Regions from separate parts of the Pedococcus sp. P2_D9 genome, predicted to be linked through region 1. Evidence: predicted binding sites of a transcription regulator. Region 1 holds the regulator's gene; the other holds the start of a gene.
What was found. The regulator Rex, encoded in region 1, represses fermentation and respiration genes when NADH is low (regulators of the CRP and FNR family bind a similar motif). The targets are predictions, from matches to a motif close to CTTGTGAANNNNTTCACAAG.
Positions count from the first base shown of each region.

Region 2: edd (phosphogluconate dehydratase) is a predicted target of Rex. The motif match lies at 2,293-2,312, and genes of this name have one in related genera.

Region 1 covers NZ_JBFUEI010000002.1:384,216-392,411, reverse strand. The annotation lists gene AC1DXJ_RS04665 (M36 family metallopeptidase) at 1-776, opposite strand, end outside; gene AC1DXJ_RS04660 (30S ribosomal protein bS22) at 1,039-1,137, shown strand; gene AC1DXJ_RS04655 (NAD-dependent epimerase/dehydratase family protein) at 1,317-2,366, shown strand; gene AC1DXJ_RS04650 (lysophospholipid acyltransferase family protein) at 2,366-3,757, shown strand; gene AC1DXJ_RS04645 (DUF5667 domain-containing protein) at 3,827-4,999, opposite strand; gene AC1DXJ_RS04640 (sigma-70 family RNA polymerase sigma factor) at 5,153-5,875, opposite strand; gene AC1DXJ_RS04635 (glutaredoxin family protein) at 6,169-6,435, shown strand; gene AC1DXJ_RS04630 (redox-sensing transcriptional repressor Rex) at 6,569-7,285, shown strand; gene AC1DXJ_RS04625 (glutamyl-tRNA reductase) at 7,282-8,196, shown strand, end outside.
Region 2 covers NZ_JBFUEI010000008.1:77,414-85,609, forward strand. The annotation lists gene eda (bifunctional 4-hydroxy-2-oxoglutarate aldolase/2-dehydro-3-deoxy-phosphogluconate aldolase) at 1-334, opposite strand, end outside; gene edd (phosphogluconate dehydratase) at 331-2,229, opposite strand; gene AC1DXJ_RS13640 (phosphate-starvation-inducible PsiE family protein) at 2,421-2,915, shown strand; gene pdxH (pyridoxamine 5'-phosphate oxidase) at 2,946-3,623, opposite strand; gene AC1DXJ_RS13650 (hypothetical protein) at 3,717-4,118, shown strand; gene AC1DXJ_RS13655 (oxygenase MpaB family protein) at 4,115-5,020, shown strand; gene AC1DXJ_RS13660 (hypothetical protein) at 5,113-5,892, opposite strand; gene AC1DXJ_RS13665 (sensor histidine kinase) at 6,089-7,294, shown strand; gene AC1DXJ_RS13670 (response regulator) at 7,305-7,970, shown strand; gene AC1DXJ_RS13675 (MFS transporter) at 8,118-8,196, opposite strand, start outside.

The DNA.
Region 1 (8,196 bases):
TTGTATGCCGCGACAGGGCCGGCCTTGGTCCCGAAGGTCACCTTCTTGACGTACGACGGTCCGCCGAAGGGTCCGGCCGCGTAGGTGGTGTAGCCGGCCTGGGTGCCGCTCGCCTTGGGGGCGTAGGACACGTCCGGTGCGAGGCCACCGGCAACCTTCAGCAGCGCGGCTGCCTCGCCGAGCGCCCAGCCGCCGGTGAGGTTCGCACCCGGGGTGGGGTCGCCGGCATACGAGAGGACTCTGCCGTCCTTGGTGACGGCGACGTTGAGCCGCCCTCCGCGCGCAGCAGCGACGCCGTCGGCGGTCTGGACGAAGTCCACGACGTGCGTGCCGGTGGTGGGCAGGGCGTGGTCGCGCACCACGGCGAGCGAGTCGACCTGGGCGGTCGTGAGCCCGAAGGCCGCGGCGTTGGTGCGCAGCCAGCCACGGGCGACGTCCACGGCGGTGCCGGTGGTCGCCGACGTGAGGTAACCGTCGGTGCGCACCGAGCGAAGCGTGCCGAACCGCTCGTCCCAGGTGGCACGAGTGCCGCTGCCGGCCTTGGCGAGCAGGGCGGACGCGGCGTTGCGGGCCGACGTCGTGGGCACGACGGCGTCCTTCACCGCCCGGGTGTCCAGGGTCCTGCCGAGCGCGTCGACGGTGTCGCCGAGCGCGGGGAGGACCGGTGCACCGGGAAGGGCGGCGGACGCGGTGGACAGGGGGAGGGCGGTGGCCGCCGCGGTCAGCAGGCACACCCCGATTCCCAGTGGTCTGACAGAGGGGTGCCTGCGGGACATGGTCGACGTCTCCTGCGCTCTGCGGGCCCTCGTTGGCCCGGGTGGCCTGACAACGAGGGCTCCCCACGAGTGGTTACTGGCTGGTCATGTCGGGCTGACGCCCTCGTGGTGGCGGATCCCCGCCACGTGCGCCTCGGGGGCCTTGCCTGGACGTGGGTTTGGGTTGCAGGGTCGCGGGCCGCTAGAGTGACGTCCACAGTTCGGCGTGGTGCGTTGGTTCGTTGCCCCGTCCGGCAACACCGACCACGATCAAGAGGACACCATGGGCTCTGTCATCAAGAAGCGCCGCAAGCGCATGGCGAAGAAGAAGCACCGCAAGCTCCTTCGCAAGACGCGCCACCAGCGCCGCAACAAGAAGTGATCGAGGGCCCCCGCTGAGCGGGGGCCTTTTGTCTTGAGCGGGGGTAGGAGTGCGGCAGTCCGAAAGTGTGACGAGGCACGCGTCCACGGAAGGCGCACTCCCGTCGGCCGGGGCACGGCTCTCGGTAGGGTTGGCACGGGTCGCGAGCCTCGCGACCATCGGACCCCGCGGGAGGGATCGTGGCTGAGGTCGTCCTCGTGACGGGTGTCTCCCGCTACCTCGGCGGGCAGTTCGCCAGGGCCCTGACCCAGGACCCCACCGTCAAGCGCGTCATCGGCGTCGACGTCATCCCCCCGCCAGGGGACATCGGCCGGGCCGACTTCGTCCGCGCTGACATCCGGAACCCGATGATCGGCAAGATCATCGCGCAGTCCGAGGTCGACACCGTCGTGCACATGAACGTCATCGCGACGCCGACCGGCGCCGGTGGCCGCACGTCGATGAAGGAGATCAACGTCATCGGCACGATGCAGCTCCTTGCTGCGTGCCAGAAGGCGTCCAGCATCAAGCGTCTCGTCGTGAAGTCGTCCGCGGCCATCTACGGTTCCAGCCCGCGCGACCCTGCGATGTTCACCGAGGACATGGGCCCGAAGTCGTTGCCCAGAGCGGGATTCGGCAAGGACTCGGTCGAGGTCGAGGGCTACGTCCGCGGCTTCTCGCGCCGCCGTCCCGACGTCGAGATCTCCATGCTGCGCTTCGCCAACATCATCGGTCGGGGCATCCGCACGTCCCTGACCGACTACTTCGCCCTGCCCGTCGTGCCGGTGCCCTTCGGCTACGACGCCCGCCTGCAGTTCGTGCACGAGAGCGACGCGATCGGCTCGCTGCTGCTCGCCACCACCGGCCCGAGCACGGGCATCACCAACATCGCCGGGGACGGGGTCATCACCGTGAGCCAGGCGGCGGGCATGGCCGGCCGACCGATCATCCCCGTGCCGATGCCCGCTGCGGGCATCTTCGGAAACCTCGTGAAGCGGTCCGGGCTCGCCGACTTCAGCAGCGACCAGATCCAGTTCCTCGCCTTCGGTCGCGGGTTGGACACCCGACGGATGCGTGAGGTTCTGGGGTACGAGCCGGACTACACCACGCGGGCTGCCTTCGCCGACTATGCGCAGGGGGTCGGCTCGGCGATCCCGGGGGCCGGGATGTTCGGGTCGGCCGTCACCGGCGCCGCGGAGAGTGCCGCCGGCGCGATCAGCCACGTGTGGGCTGCAGGGAGGAACGACTGATGGCCTCGACGCCCAAGAAGCCGGCGAAACCCACCGCGCGCAAGGGCGCCCTCGCAGCGGGCGCCGCCAGGGCATCCGGGGAACGCGCCAAGCGCCGCAGCACGCCCCTGCTCGCGTCGACCCCCCCGGCTGCCCCCGCAGCTGCCGCTCCCACGACAGCTCCCGCTCCCGCACGCGCATCTGCGTCGGCATCGGCCGCCTCGGCGACCACCCCCTCGACGGCCAGTGGCAAACACCGCCCGAGCCCGGTGGCCAAGGCGGTGCCAAGCCGCAAGGCGGTGTCCCGTTCCGGCGCCCGCACGACCCAGCCCAGCAAGGCCGCCAAGCCCGCCCGGCCACCTCGGGAGGTGACGGGTGCGGCCACGTCAGGAGAGCGGCATACCCCTGAAGCCAAGGTGCGCACCCTCAAGGCGGTGACGGACGAGACCGTCGTGCCGGTTGACGTGCCGGAACCGGCGACCTCTCGCAGCATCGCGCCGGGAGTCGAGGAGCTGCTGACTGCGGGCATCGCTGCGGTCCGGGTTGCCTCGGAGGCGGCGGGGATCTCGTCGGACGACGTCGAGCGCCACATCGCCTCGTTGCTGTCGTTCGTGCGGCGTCGGGTGACGGGCGACTACACCGTCGACGAGTTCGGCTTCGACGAGGACTTCACCAGGCACTTCTACCTGCCGATCCTGCGGCCGCTCTACCGGTCGTGGTTCCGCGTCGAGGTCCGCGGGATCGAGAACATCCCGACCGTTGGCGGCGGCCTGGTCGTCGCCAACCACTCCGGCACGATCGCCATGGACTCGCTGATGACCCAGGTGGCCGTCCACGACGAGCACCCTGCGCACCGTCACCTGCGGATGCTGGGTGCCGACCTGGTCTTCCAGACCCCCGTCGTCGGCCAGGTCGCGCGCAAGTCGGGCTCGACGCTGGCCGCGAACCCCGACGCCGAGCGGCTGCTGTCGAGCGGCGAGCTGTGCGGGGTCTGGCCCGAGGGCTTCAAGGGAGTCGGCAAGCCGTTCAGCGAGCGCTACAAGCTCCAGCGGTTCGGGCGGGGCGGCTTCGTCTCCGCTGCGCTCAAGACGGGCGCGCCCATCATCCCGTGCTCGATCGTCGGCGCCGAGGAGATCTACCCGATCATCGGCAACATGAAGACCGTTGCGCGGCTGCTGGGGGCGCCCTACGCGCCGATCACGCCCACCTGGCCCTTGCTCGGCCCGCTCGGGCTGATCCCGTTGCCCAGCAAGTGGATCATCGAGTTCGGCGCACCCGTGGAGACCGCAGACCTGGGGCCGAACGCCGCCGACGACCCCATGCTCGTCTTCGACCTCACCGACCAGGTGCGCGAGACCATCCAGCAGACGCTCTACTCCCTGCTCATGCAGCGCCGTTCCGTCTTCTTCTGACGGGGCCTGGCCCACGGGGCTGGATCAGGGCAGCGTGACTGAGGGCAGCGTGACTCAGGGAAGCGTGACTCAGGGCAGGGTGACAGTCACGCCGGGCAGCGTGACCGGGCCGAGGGTGCTGCTCGGGACCGCGACACTGCCGCCTCCGGTGCCGAGTGACGCCGAGGGCAGCGGCACGGTGGCGCTGGCGGAGGGCACTCCCGGCACCGAAGCGCTGACGGTCGGCAGGCGCACGCTCGCGCCGCCCGTCGACAGGCTGGCGCTGCCGCCACCGCCTCCGACGACCGCTCCGGAGCCGCTCGAGCCGCCGGGCAGCACGCCGCCCGCCGGTGCCGTCACGGCGGTGCTGGGCACGGTGATGCCACCGGACGCGCCGCTGGTCGGTGACGCGGAGGGACCCGAGGTGGTCGTGGCGCCGGGCAGCGAACCCGGGCCGACCGTCGACGCGAGATCCGCGCTGCAGGAGCTGCCGCAGGCAGCGATCCGTCGCGAGGTGCTCTCCTGCGTGTCGCGCAGCAGGGCCTCGAGCCGCCCGAGCGTCAGCAGCGATGGGGCGGGCACCTCGGCCTTCAGGGCGTCGATCTGGGGGAGGGCCCGCTCGGTGAAGTCGCGCATGGCGAGCAGGGACTGGGGGTTGCCGGTCGCGGCATACGAGGTGTCGAGCGCCTGCCGCCCCTTGCGCACGGTGTCGATGGCCCCCTCGAGCGCGACGTCGACGTCCGTGGGGTCCTCGCGGTCGGCCTCGGCCAGCTGACGGGCATCGGAGATGTGTCCCTGGGCCTGGGACAGGTAGGTCCGGCCGCGGTCGAAGTCGTTGTCGGCGAGCCGGACGGCCACGCCGTCCAGCCAGCTCTTCACGGGGTACAGCGCGTCACCGGGCACCGCGCTGCGGGAGACCGCGCCCACGATGCCGCCGACGAGCAGCGCCGAGGCGGCGGCGCCGGCGACCAGGCGGGGGAGGCCACGACCCACCAGGACCACGACGGGGGTGTTGCGGGAGGCGGCACGACGGGAGGCCGCGGCCTTGGCGGCGACCGGGCTGGGCGCGGGCATCCGTGCGGCCTCGGCCATCAGCCGCTCGCGCAGGGTCGTGACGAAGACGGTGTCCGGAGCCGGGATGGTCGGGACGAGGTCCACGAGGTGGCGGCTGGTCTCGACGAGCTCGACGAGGTGCGCATCGGTGATCCGCTCGCCTTCGAGGGCGCGCTGGAAACGGTCTGCCGAACGGTTCAGTACTGGCATGTCGGCTTCTCCCTCCCCAGCCCTGCGGTGTCCCCGGTCATGATGTCCCCGGTCATGTGGTCGGTGAGCGTGTTGTCACCGAACGTGTGTCGTGCTGAGAACGAGGTGCGATGCCGGAAGTTACGCGTCGCCACGTAGCGAAACCTGCGGGTCTCAGATGTCGACATCAGCGAGCTCCCGGTGCAGGGCGCGCACGGCGCGCAGCTGGAGCTGCTTCACTGCGCCCTCGGACTTGCCGAGGACCTTGGCGGTCTCCGCGAGGGTCAGTCCCTGCAGGAACCGGAGCACCACGCACTCGGCCTGCTCGGGCTTGAGACCCTTGACGGCGGCGAGCAGGCGCTGGTCGCGCAGCCGGTCCAGCACCTCCTGGTCGGGGGCGTCCACGCGACGGTCGGCGTCGAGCATGTCGGCGGTGGTGACCTCCATGCGGAAGCGAGCCGACTTGGCGTTGTCGGTGATCAGGTTCCGCGCGATGGTGATGAACCAGGCCGCGATGTCGCGGCCCTGCCAGGAGAAGGAGTCCATCCGGCGCAGTGCACGCAGGAAGGTCTCCGAGGTGATGTCCTCGGCCAGCTGCTTGCCTCCCACCCGCACGTAGACATAGCGGTAGACGACGTCGACGTAGCGTTCGTAGAGCATCCCGAACGCCTCGGCGTCGCCACGCTGGGCCAGCTCGACCAGCGCGGAGATGCGTTCGAAGTCCTGGGGCGCCTCACCCGGCCCGAAGCCGGCGCGCGCAGCCGAACCGCCGCCTGAACCTTCGTGGCCACCTCCCGACAGGGTGCCGGCCGTGCCGGCCTCGCCGGCGAGGCTCAGCAGCACTCGCAGGGTGCCGAGGAAGTCCGCCGTGGCCGCTCCGATGCCGTGGTCGCCCACCGTGGCGTAACCGAAGGCCGGGCGGCTCGTTGCCCAGAGCGGACCCTGGTCTCCGGCCCAGTGGGCAGCACGAGGGACCGCGAGTCGTCTCGCGGCGCTGCGTGGTGCACGAATCCGGATCGGGGCCTCCTTGATCGGACAGTTTCCCCGATATCTGCCAGATTGTCAGGAGACCTGCGACACATCTCGGTATGCCGCGGTGTCCAGCGAGCCCCGTGGGGCGGGTGAGGCGCCCGCTACCGCGAGCGGCGGCGGGCAGCGGCCGTGGCGCCCACGCGGCATACGCTCGGGGTGTGTCCGCAACCCCCACGCCCGCCGAGGTGCGCATCACCCTGGTCAGCAAACCGGGGTGCCACCTGTGCGATGAGGCGCGGGCCGTCATCGAGCGCGTGGCCGCCGACCTCGGGGTGGGTTGGGTGGAGCTGTCGATCGAGGACGACCCGGCACTCAGGGAGCAGTACTGGGAGCAGATCCCCGTCACGTTCGTGGACGGGGGCCAGCACGACTACTGGCGGGTCGACGAGACCCGGCTGAGGAGCGCGCTCACGAGCACGAAGTGACGTGGATCACGCGGGTCCTGGGACGGACGCTTGTGACTTTGTGCATCCGTTCACAAAAGCGTAATCTGGCCGGGCTCCCATCCGCTCCAGCCAGGCGCGGACTGCCCGTGATGAGAAGGAGCCGGAAGAGACTGTGTCTGCCGACCCGAGCGCCCGTCGGGGTATTCCCGACGCCACGGTCGCACGGCTACCCGAGTACCTCCGAGCCCTGACCGGCTTCGCGGAGCGCGGGATCACGTCGGTGTCCTCCGAGGAGCTGGCCTCCGCCGCGGGCGTCCGCAGTGCCAAGCTCCGCAAGGACCTGTCCCACCTCGGGTCCTACGGCGTGCGCGGGGTCGGCTACGAGGTCGACCACCTCGCCTACCAGATCTCCCGCGAGCTCGGCCTCACCCAGGACTGGCCGGTCGCCATCATCGGGATGGGAAACCTGGGCCACGCGCTCGCGGCCTACAGTGGCTTCGCCACGCGCGGGTTCCGCGTCGTCGCCCTGCTCGACCAGGACTCCGCCCTGCTGGGGCAGGAGATCGCCGGGATCACCGTGCAGCCGATGGGCGCCCTCGCGTCGCTGGTGGCCGACCAGGGCTTGGCCATCGGCGTGATCGCGACGCCGGCCGCGTCGGCGCAGGACGTGGCCGACCAGCTCGTGGCGGTCGGGGTGCGCTCGATCCTCAACTTCGCCCCGTGCGTGCTCGTCGTGCCCGACGACGTCGACGTCCGCAAGGTCGACCTGTCGACCGAGCTGCAGATCCTGGCCTTCCACGAGCAGCGCAGGGCGCTGGCCGCCGAGGGCGCGCTCGACCAGGTCTCCGCCGGCTCGCTCGACCACGTGGCCCAGGCGGTCGGCCGATGAGCCTGGTCATCCTGGGCCTGTCCCACCACACCGCGCCGCTGCCCCTCCTCGAGGCCATGTCGCTCGACGCCGACCGCCGCCGCGCGCTCTCCGCCGGCCTCACCGGCCGCGAGAACCTCTCCGAGGCGATCGTCGTGTCCACGTGCAACCGCACCGAGGTCTATGCCGAGTCGATGACCTTCCACGGCGCGGTCACCGACATCTCGGACGCACTCACCGAGGTCACCGGCGTGGGTCGCGACGAGCTGCGCGAGCACCTCTACGTGCACTACGAGGACCGCGCGATCGCGCACGCGTTCACGGTCGCCTGTGGCCTGGACTCGATGGCCGTCGGTGAGGCCCAGATCCTCGGCCAGATGCGCACCGCCCTGCGCGAGTCGCAGAAGTACGGCCACGCCGGCCCCGCCCTCAACACCCTCTTCCAGCAGGCCCTGCGCGTCGGCAAGCGCGCCCACACCGAGACCGGGATCGACGCCGTGAGCGTCTCCCTGGTCGAGGCCGGCCTGGCCCGCGCGGAACGCGAGCTCGGGTCCCTGGCCGGGCTCAAGGTCCTCGTCGTGGGCGCCGGAGGCATGAGCTCGCTGGCCGCCACGACCGTCTCGCGCCGCGGCGCCGCTGGCCTCACGATCGTCAACCGGACGCTGGCCAAGGCACTTCGGCTCGCCGAGCGCACCGGCGGCACCGCTCGCCCCCTCGACGACCTCGCGGCTGCCCTGGCCGGCGCCGACGTCGTCATCTCCTGCACCGGGTCGACCGGCGTGGTCGTCGACCTCGCCACCGCCGGCGATGCCCAGGTGGCCCGCGCCGGGCGCCCGCAGGCCTACATCGACCTCGCCCTTCCCCACGACGTCGCCCCCGAGGTCGCCTCCCTGAGTGGGGTCACCCTCGCCGGGCTGGGTGCGCTGGGGGAG
Region 2 (8,196 bases), on a different contig from region 1:
CCTTGACCTGCTGCACCTGCTCGGGCGTGACCACCGTGCCCGCGCCGACGACCATGCCCTCGACCTGCGAGGCCACGGCCTCGATCGCGCCGAGGCCGGCTTCACTCCGCAGCGTGATCTCGATGACGGGTATGCCGCCGCGCACCAGCGCCCGCGCCAGTGGCACCGCCTGCTCGACGGAGTCCACCACGACCACCGGGATGACCGGGGCCAGGTCGAGGATGTCCGCCTCGCTGTGCAGCACCGGCGTGGTCGGGGTGGCCGGCGCGTGCGCCGCGTCCCTCGTGGTCGCGGCCGCCGGGCTCGCCCCGGTCAGGGTGTTGGCGCTGGTCATCGGTTCTCCTCGTGGCTGACGAACGGGGCATTGTCGCTTCGGTCCCAGACGTGACCGAGGCTGCCGAACACGTGGGCTCCCTCGTCGGCGCGGCCGACGGCGGCCCGCATGGACGCGAACAGCTCGCGCCCGGTGCCGACCCCCTCCGCGCTGACCCGCGGGGACGGGACCCGGGCGGCGAACTCGTCCTCGTCGACGAGGACGTCCAACCGGCCGGTGAGCGAGTCGACCCTGATGACGTCGCCGTCCTGGATCTTGGAGATCGGCCCGGCATGCACCGACTCGGGGGTCACGTGGATGGCCGCCGGGATGGCTCCCGACGCCCCACTCATGCGGCCGTCGGTGACCAGGGCCACGGCATACCCACGCTTTTGGAGGACTCCGAGCGAAGGGGTCAGGGCGTGCAGCTCGGGCATGCCGTTGGCACTGGGGCCCTGCTCGCGGATCACGACGATGACGTCGCGGTCGAGCTCGCGCCGGGAGAAGGCCTGGAGGAAGCCGACCTGGTCGGTGAAGACGCGCGCCGGCGCCTCGATGACCCGGTGCTCCTCCGCAACGGCCGACACCTTGATGACCGCGTGGCCCAGGCTGCCTCCGAGGACACGGAGCCCGCCGTCGACGGTGAACGGGTCGTTGGCCGGGCGCAGGACGTCCCGGTCGCCGGATTCCGTTGCCGCGTCGACGAACCCGAGCTGACCACCGATCAACACCGGCCGCTGGGTGTAGCGCCGCAGCCCGGGCCCTGCCACGGTGAGCACGTCCTCGTGGAGCAGGCCGTGGTCGAGCAGGGTGCCCACGAGGAACGGCGTGCCGCCGGCTGCATGGAAGTGGTTCACGTCGGCGGGCCCGTTGGGGTAGATCCGGGCGATGGACGGAACCGCGGCCGACAGGTCGTCGAAGTCCTCCCACGTCAGGTCGATCCCCGCGGCGGCTGCCATCGAGATGAGGTGCATCGTGTGGTTGGTCGAGCCGCCGGTCGCCAGGAGGGCGACGACCCCGTTGACGACCGTCTTCTCGTCCACGACCTGGCCGATGCCGTACGGCGCGTCGGACGCGGCGATCTCGGCGACCCGGGCCGTCGTCGCCGCGGTGAGCGCCTCGCGCAACGGGTCGTCGGGGTGGACGAACGCCGCCCCGGGCAGGTGCAGGCCCATGACGTCCATGAGCATCTGGTTGGAGTTCGCGGTGCCGTAGAAGGTGCAGGTGCCCGGCGAGTGGTAGGACGCCACCTCGCTCGCGAGCAGCTCGTCGCGCCCGACCTCGCCGGCGGCGAAGGCCTTGCGGGTCTCGGACTTGTCCGCGTTGGAGCGGCCCGACGCCATCGGTCCTGCCGGCACGAGGGCGGTCGGCAGGTGCCCGAACGACAGGGCGCCGGCCACGAGCCCGGGGACGATCTTGTCGCAGACGCCGAGCATGAGGACGCCGTCGAAGACGTCGTGGCTGAGCGCGATGGCGGCCGACATCGCGATGACGTCGCGGCTGAAGAGGCTGAGCTCCATGCCCGCGCGGCCCTGGGTGATGCCGTCACACATCGCGGGCACCCCGCCGGCGACGCGGGCCACGGCCCCGACCTCGCGGGCGGTCTGCTTCATGGCGGCGGGGTAGTGCTCGAACGGCGCGTGCGCCGAGAGCATGTCGTTGTAGGACGTGATGATGCCGAGGCTGACGCCCGTGTCGGCAGCCATGGTGGTCCGGTCGCTGCCGCCGCACGCGGCGACCGCGTGGGCGAGGTTGGAGCAACCGAGGTCGGTGCGTGCCGGGCGCAGGCTCAGCTCGGACGCGGCCCGGGAGAGGCGTTGCAGGTATGCCGTGCGGCTGGCACGGCTGCGGTCGGTCACCCGGGCGGTGACGTCGGCGACGACGGGGTGGATCGCGGGGTGGCTGGCGGGCGCCATGAGGCTCCTGAGGGGATTCGGCGGTCGGGGATGGGACCGCGCGAACGGCATCTTTGGCGCGCGCGTGTGATTCAGTTCACAAGTGTGACGGCGACCCGGGATCCGGCAATGGCCATCCCGGCATACGGACCGGTAGCACCGCGAGTGACGGACGGGTGACGGATCACCGCAGGTCGGTCAGGATGTCGGTCATGACGGACTTGATCGAACGGACCATCGAGCGGGTCGAGAACGTCATCTACCTCGCGGTGGCTGTGGTCCTGTTCGCCATCGCCGCCGTCGTGATCGGCAAGACCGTGCTGACGTTCGGGGACCTCGGCAGCGGCGGGGTCGTGGAAGTGGCCGCCGACATCCTCGACCTGCTGCTCCTCGTCTTCATCGTCGTCGAGCTGCTCTTCGCCGTGCGAACCACCCTGTCCCGGCGCGAGCTCGTGGCCGAGCCCTTCCTCCTCGTCGGGATCATCGCCTCCATCAAGGAGATCGTGGTGCTGTCGGTCAAGGCGCCGGACCTGCTGGGCAAGCCCGAGTTCGCCGACACGCTGCGGCTCATGGGGCTGCTGACGGGCACGATCATCCTGCTGGCGCTGGCGTCGTTCCTGTTGCGGCGCAAGGAGCGAGAGCCCAGCGAGGGCGCCAACTCCGGACACGGCGACACCGAGGTGCAGACCGAGGCCCACCCGACCTGACCGCCTCAAACCCCCGGAGTTCGGCGGGCGTCAGGGCTGGCGGCGGGACAGCGCCCACGCGGCCGCGTCGTCCAGCGAACCCTTTCCCACCCTGCTGAAGACCAGCCGGTCGTGCAGCCGGTTGCGCCGGCCACCCCAGAACTCGACCTCGTCGCAGAGCACGCGGTAGCCGCCCCAGAACTCGGGCACGGGCACGTCGTCCGCGTTCCCTCGATCGGGGAACTGCGCGGCATACCTGTCGTAGGCCTGCTCGAGGCCGGCGCGACCCTCGATCGGCTGGGACTGTCGCGAGGCCCACGCGGAGATGCGGGAGGCCCACGGCCGTGACCCGAAGTAGCCGGCAACCTCGTCGCGGGAGACCTGCTCGGCCACGCCTCGGAACCGGATCGCCCGGAACATCGCCGGCCAGGTCAGCGCCGCGGCGATCCCGCCGGTGGCGGCGATCTCGAGTCCCTTCGTGGACTCGGTCCCGGTGACGAACCCCGGGCCGCGCTCGTCGAAGAACCGCATCAACACGGTCCGCACGTTGGGGCGTCCCTCGGCGTCGACGGTGGCGACCGAGAGGGCGTACGGCTCGGGAACGTCGGCCTGGACCTGCGAGCGCGCCACCGCCTCGTCGACCCAGCGCCTGGCCTGTTGCCACGGCGTGGGCGCGATGTCGGCCTCGGAGATTCCTTCGCCGCTGTAGTCGGTGCGAGCAGTGTCCATGGGAACAGTGTCCACGCGCCGTACGTCTCCCATGACACGGGACCAGGGGCCCGAGATTAGGGTGAAGGCCGGACCAGACGTCAGGGAGGCAGCATGCCCAGCAAAGGCAAGGCCGTCGGCAACCTCGTGAAGTGGGGCGTGAAGTACGGCCCCCACGTGGTCGTGCTGGCCCAGCAGGCCAAGGAGCCGGCGATGAAAGCCGCCCAGACGGCACTGGACCGGCAACGGGCCAGGCGCCGGGCGATCGAGCACGCGGCGACAGTGCGTGAGGGCACCGTGCTCAAGACGTTCGACCCGCGGGCGGACCACAGCGAACCGGTGTGGGTGGTCTTCTCAGCCGATGACCCCATCGCTGCCCACCCCACCTCCACCACCCCGCTGGCCGAGCTGATCGCCAACAGCGACCTGTCCAAGCGCGTCCCCCCGGCGGACCTCCCCACCCCGGCCGCACGCCTCAAGCAGCTCCCCCGCCGCCGGAACGGACGATCGCGATGACGCTGCTGGCGCCGATGGCCGACGGGGCTCGGCGCCAGCTCGCCCACGCGCTGCGCTCCAGGGTCGCCGGCAGTGACGCCCAGGCCAAGGCCGAGCGAATCTGGGGAGCCGAGGGACCGCGCTGGTTCACGCCGGAGGACCCGATCTGGCGGGTGCACGCCGACGCCGCGATGTTCCCGGGCGGCATCCGGGCGCTCCTGCTGCAGTCGCTGCACCCGCTCGCCATGGCGGGCGTCGCCGGGCACTCGGGCTACAAGGGCGACCCGTGGGGACGGCTGCAGCGGACCAGCGAGTTCCTGGCCACGACGACCTTCGGCACCATCGACCACGCAGAGGAACAGATCGCCCGGGTCCGGTCGATCCACGACCGGGTGCGCGGCAAGGCGGCCGACGGTCGCCCCTATTCGGCCGGCGACCCGCACCTGCTGAAGTGGGTGCACGCGACCGAGGCCGACAGCTTCCTCACCGCCTACCAGCGCTACGCCGTGGCGCCGCTGAGCGCCGCCGAGGCCGACCTCTACGTGCAGCAGGGCGGCATCGTCGCCAGCGCGCTCGGGGTGGTCGACCCGCCGACGACCGTGGCTGGGCTGCGCGCGACCATCGAGGGCTACCGACCCGAGCTCGAGTCGACTGCAGCGGCTCGTGAGGCTGCGCGCTTCCTGCTCGTCCACCCACCGCTGCCGCTGGCCGCCCGACCCGGGTATGCCGCGTTGGCAGCGGGCGCCGTGGCGATGCTCCCGCGGTGGGCCAGGCAGCCGTTGCGGCTGCCGTGGCTGCCTGTGACCGAGCGGCTGGTCGGGCGCCCCCTCGGTGGGGTGGCGACGTCGACGGTGCGCTGGGCGATGGCGGACGCGACCGACGAACGCCGCCGCGCCGCCTTGCGCAGGGGCAGCTCCGTCTGACTGGAGCCGGCCGGACGCGCGGTATGCCGCGCGGCTGAGCCAGCCACGCGGCATACCTGCTGTTGGTGCTCGGTTGGTCGGTTTGCTCTGGTTCAGGCGAGCCGGCTGCGCTGGAGCAGTCGCAGTCCCACGAGGGCGAACGGCGAGAACCCGACGAGCACACAGGCTGCGGCGACGAGCGGGCTCGTTGCGCCGAAGACCATCAGCCCCGCGACACCGGTGACGATCAGCCCCAGGGTCCACCAGCCGAGGACCCCCGCACGGGCCAGGCCCGCCAGCAGGAGCAGCGGCCCCACCAGGCTGAGCGGCTCGGTGCCGTCCCAGAAGGGCAGCAGCGACCCGGTCTTGAAGCCGCGGAACACCTCGACAGCCTGCTCGGAGCTGAGGTGCGTGCCGGCGGAGGCGTTCCACCAGTCGCTGAGGACCATCCCCGAGACGTTCGCGAACCCGATGGCGGTGGCGAGGGCTCCCGCGACAGCGAGGCGCAGGCCGCGGGCGCCGCGCACCAGGCTCGGTCCGGCGAGGATGCCGAGGGCGATCACGAGGTTGCCGTAGTGCAGGAAAAGCGCCGAGATCTGCGTCATCGTCGTGTCCCGCGTCAGCGAGGAGATGTAGTCGGCGTCGGCCATGCTCTCCTGCGGCGGAGAGGTGAACATGCCACCCGCCCACAGCAGTGGTCCGGCGACGAGGGCGATCCCGGCGGCGACCGCCATCGCGCGACCGGGCGCCCGGCGCGGGTGGTCGGCGGTGGTGTGGTCGGCGGTGGTGCGGTCGCGGGTGGTGTGGTCGCGGGTGGTGCGGTCGCGGGTGGTGTGGTCGCGGGTGGTGTGGTCGCGGGTGGTGCGCGAGGTCCGTGGGGTCGTGGTGGTCACGGTGTGTCCTTTTCGTGAGGTGGCCCGTGGGCCGTCGCCGTCTCTCGGCGCTGCACCAACGGTCCCGGCGGTCCCCCTCAGCGCAGATCCGTCGAGGGGGACCGTCTGCGCCTCCCCCTCGAGGCGGAGCTGGACACGCTGCCGCTCCTCCTCAAGTGGGATACGCGTGCTCGGCGGGCGCCCTACTGTTTTCGCCATGTCTCGAGCCGCCGCCCTCCGCGACCACCGCGTGGTGCCCGTCGTGGCCGCGGTCGCCCTGGGCCTGCTCGGTCTCGTCGAAGCGTGGTCCGACCCGCAGTTCCGGCCGCACGTCGGTGTCCTGGCCATCGCGTCAGGAGTCATCGCCGCCGGCTTCCTGGTGGCCGTCCGCTGGCCGGTTGCCGGTGCCGTCGTGGTCGCCTGCTTCTATCCCGTCGCCACCCTGCTCGGCGCCCCCGGCCCGGGTGGCGCCGGCCTCATCGCCTCGCTCGTGGCCATGGCGTACGCCGGCTTCGCGGCATCCCCGCGCACGTCCCGCATCGCCGCCGTCGCCTCTGTGGGGGTGTTCATCACCACCGAGGCCCTGCGCAACGGCCTGGGCTGGGACACGGTCTTCTTCCCCGTTGTGTTCGTGCCGGCCTGGTGGGTCGGCACCCTGGTGCGGCGGGAGCGCGAGCGCAGCCGCCAGGTCATCGCCCTCGCCACGGAGCTCGACGCGCAGCGCGAAGCCAGCGCTCGCGCAGCGGTGGTCGAGGAACGAGCCCGCATCGCGCGGGAGGTCCACGACTCGGTGGCGCACTCGGTCAGCGTCATGACGCTGCAGCTCGGCGGTCTGCGGCGCCAGCTCGACGCAGTGCTGGTCGACCACCCCGTGGAGCGCGACGTGATGCTGGGGCTCGAGCGGCTCGGCCGTCAGTCGGTCGAGGAGCTCCGCGCCACCGTGGGCATCCTCCGCGAGCCGGGTGATACCGCCATCGGAGCCCCTCCCCCTGCGCTGGCCCGGCTCGAGGACCTGGTCGGCGACGTGCGCGCCACGGGCCTGGACGTGTCCCTCGAGGTGAGTGGCCCGCTCGACGGGCTGCCCAAGGCGCTCGACACCGCGGCATACCGGATCGTCCAGGAGGCGCTCAGCAACGTCCTGCGGCACGCACCGGGAGCGCATGCTGTCGTGCGGGTCGTCAACGACGGCACCGTGGTTCGCCTCACCGTGACCGACGACGGGCGCGGCTCGGGGCGCTCCGGTGTCACCGACCGGGACAACCCCAGCACCGCGGACGGGGCGTACGGCGGCCACGGCGGCCACGGCATCGTGGGCATGCGCGAGCGGGTGGACATGCTCGGCGGGAGCATCTCCGTCGGGCCGGTGCCCGGCGGCGGGTTCGAGGTCGACGTGCGGCTGCCGGTCTCGCGGGAGTGGCAGTGAGGGAGGGGTCGTGAGCATCCGGGTGCTGCTGGTGGACGACGAGGCGATGGTGCGTGTCGGGCTGCGCATGGTGCTGAGTGCCGAGCCCGACATCGAGGTCGTGGGAGAGATCGGGGACGGTGAGGCCGCCGAAGCCGCCGCGCTCGAGCTGGCTCCCGACGTCGTGCTGATGGACGTCCGCATGCCCAGGCTCGACGGGATCGAGGCGGCTCGCCGGGTGATGGCCGCCCGGCCGCAGACGCGGGTCGTGATCCTGACGACGTTCGGCGAGGACGAGTACGTCGAAGGGGCGCTGCGCTCCGGCGTCAGCGGGTTCCTCCTCAAGGTGTCGCCGCCCGAGCAGCTGGTGGCAGCGGTGCGCACGGTCGCTTCCGGCGGTGGCCTGCTGGACCCGTCGGTGACGTTGCGGGTCATCGAGCGGTTCGCCGGCGCTCCCACTCCGCGGACCGTCCGCTCCTCGGCGCTGGACGCGCTGACCGAGCGCGAGCGCGACGTGCTGACCCTGATTGCGAGGGGACTGTCGAACGCCGAGATCGCCGCAGATCTCTACCTCGGCGAGGCCACCGTCAAGACGCACGTGTCGAACGTGCTGATGAAGCTCAGGCTCCGCGACCGGGTGCAGGCCGTCGTAGCCGCCTACGAGCTGGGCCTGGTCGCGCCCGGGGGCCCGGGCTAGTCACCACAGGCGGTCGGCAGCGGGAGTTTCGGGCGAGTGGCCGAAAGTTGGGCCCCACCGGGCGGCCCGGGCCGGGAGTTTCGGGCGAGTGGCCGAAAGTTGGACCCCACCGGGGGGACAGATGCGGCGGAAGGTTACGGCTAGGCGCTAGGGCACGGGGTGGCGGGCGTCGTAGCGCACGAAGCCCGGCTGGATCCGGCCCAGCACGACGATGGCGACCACACAG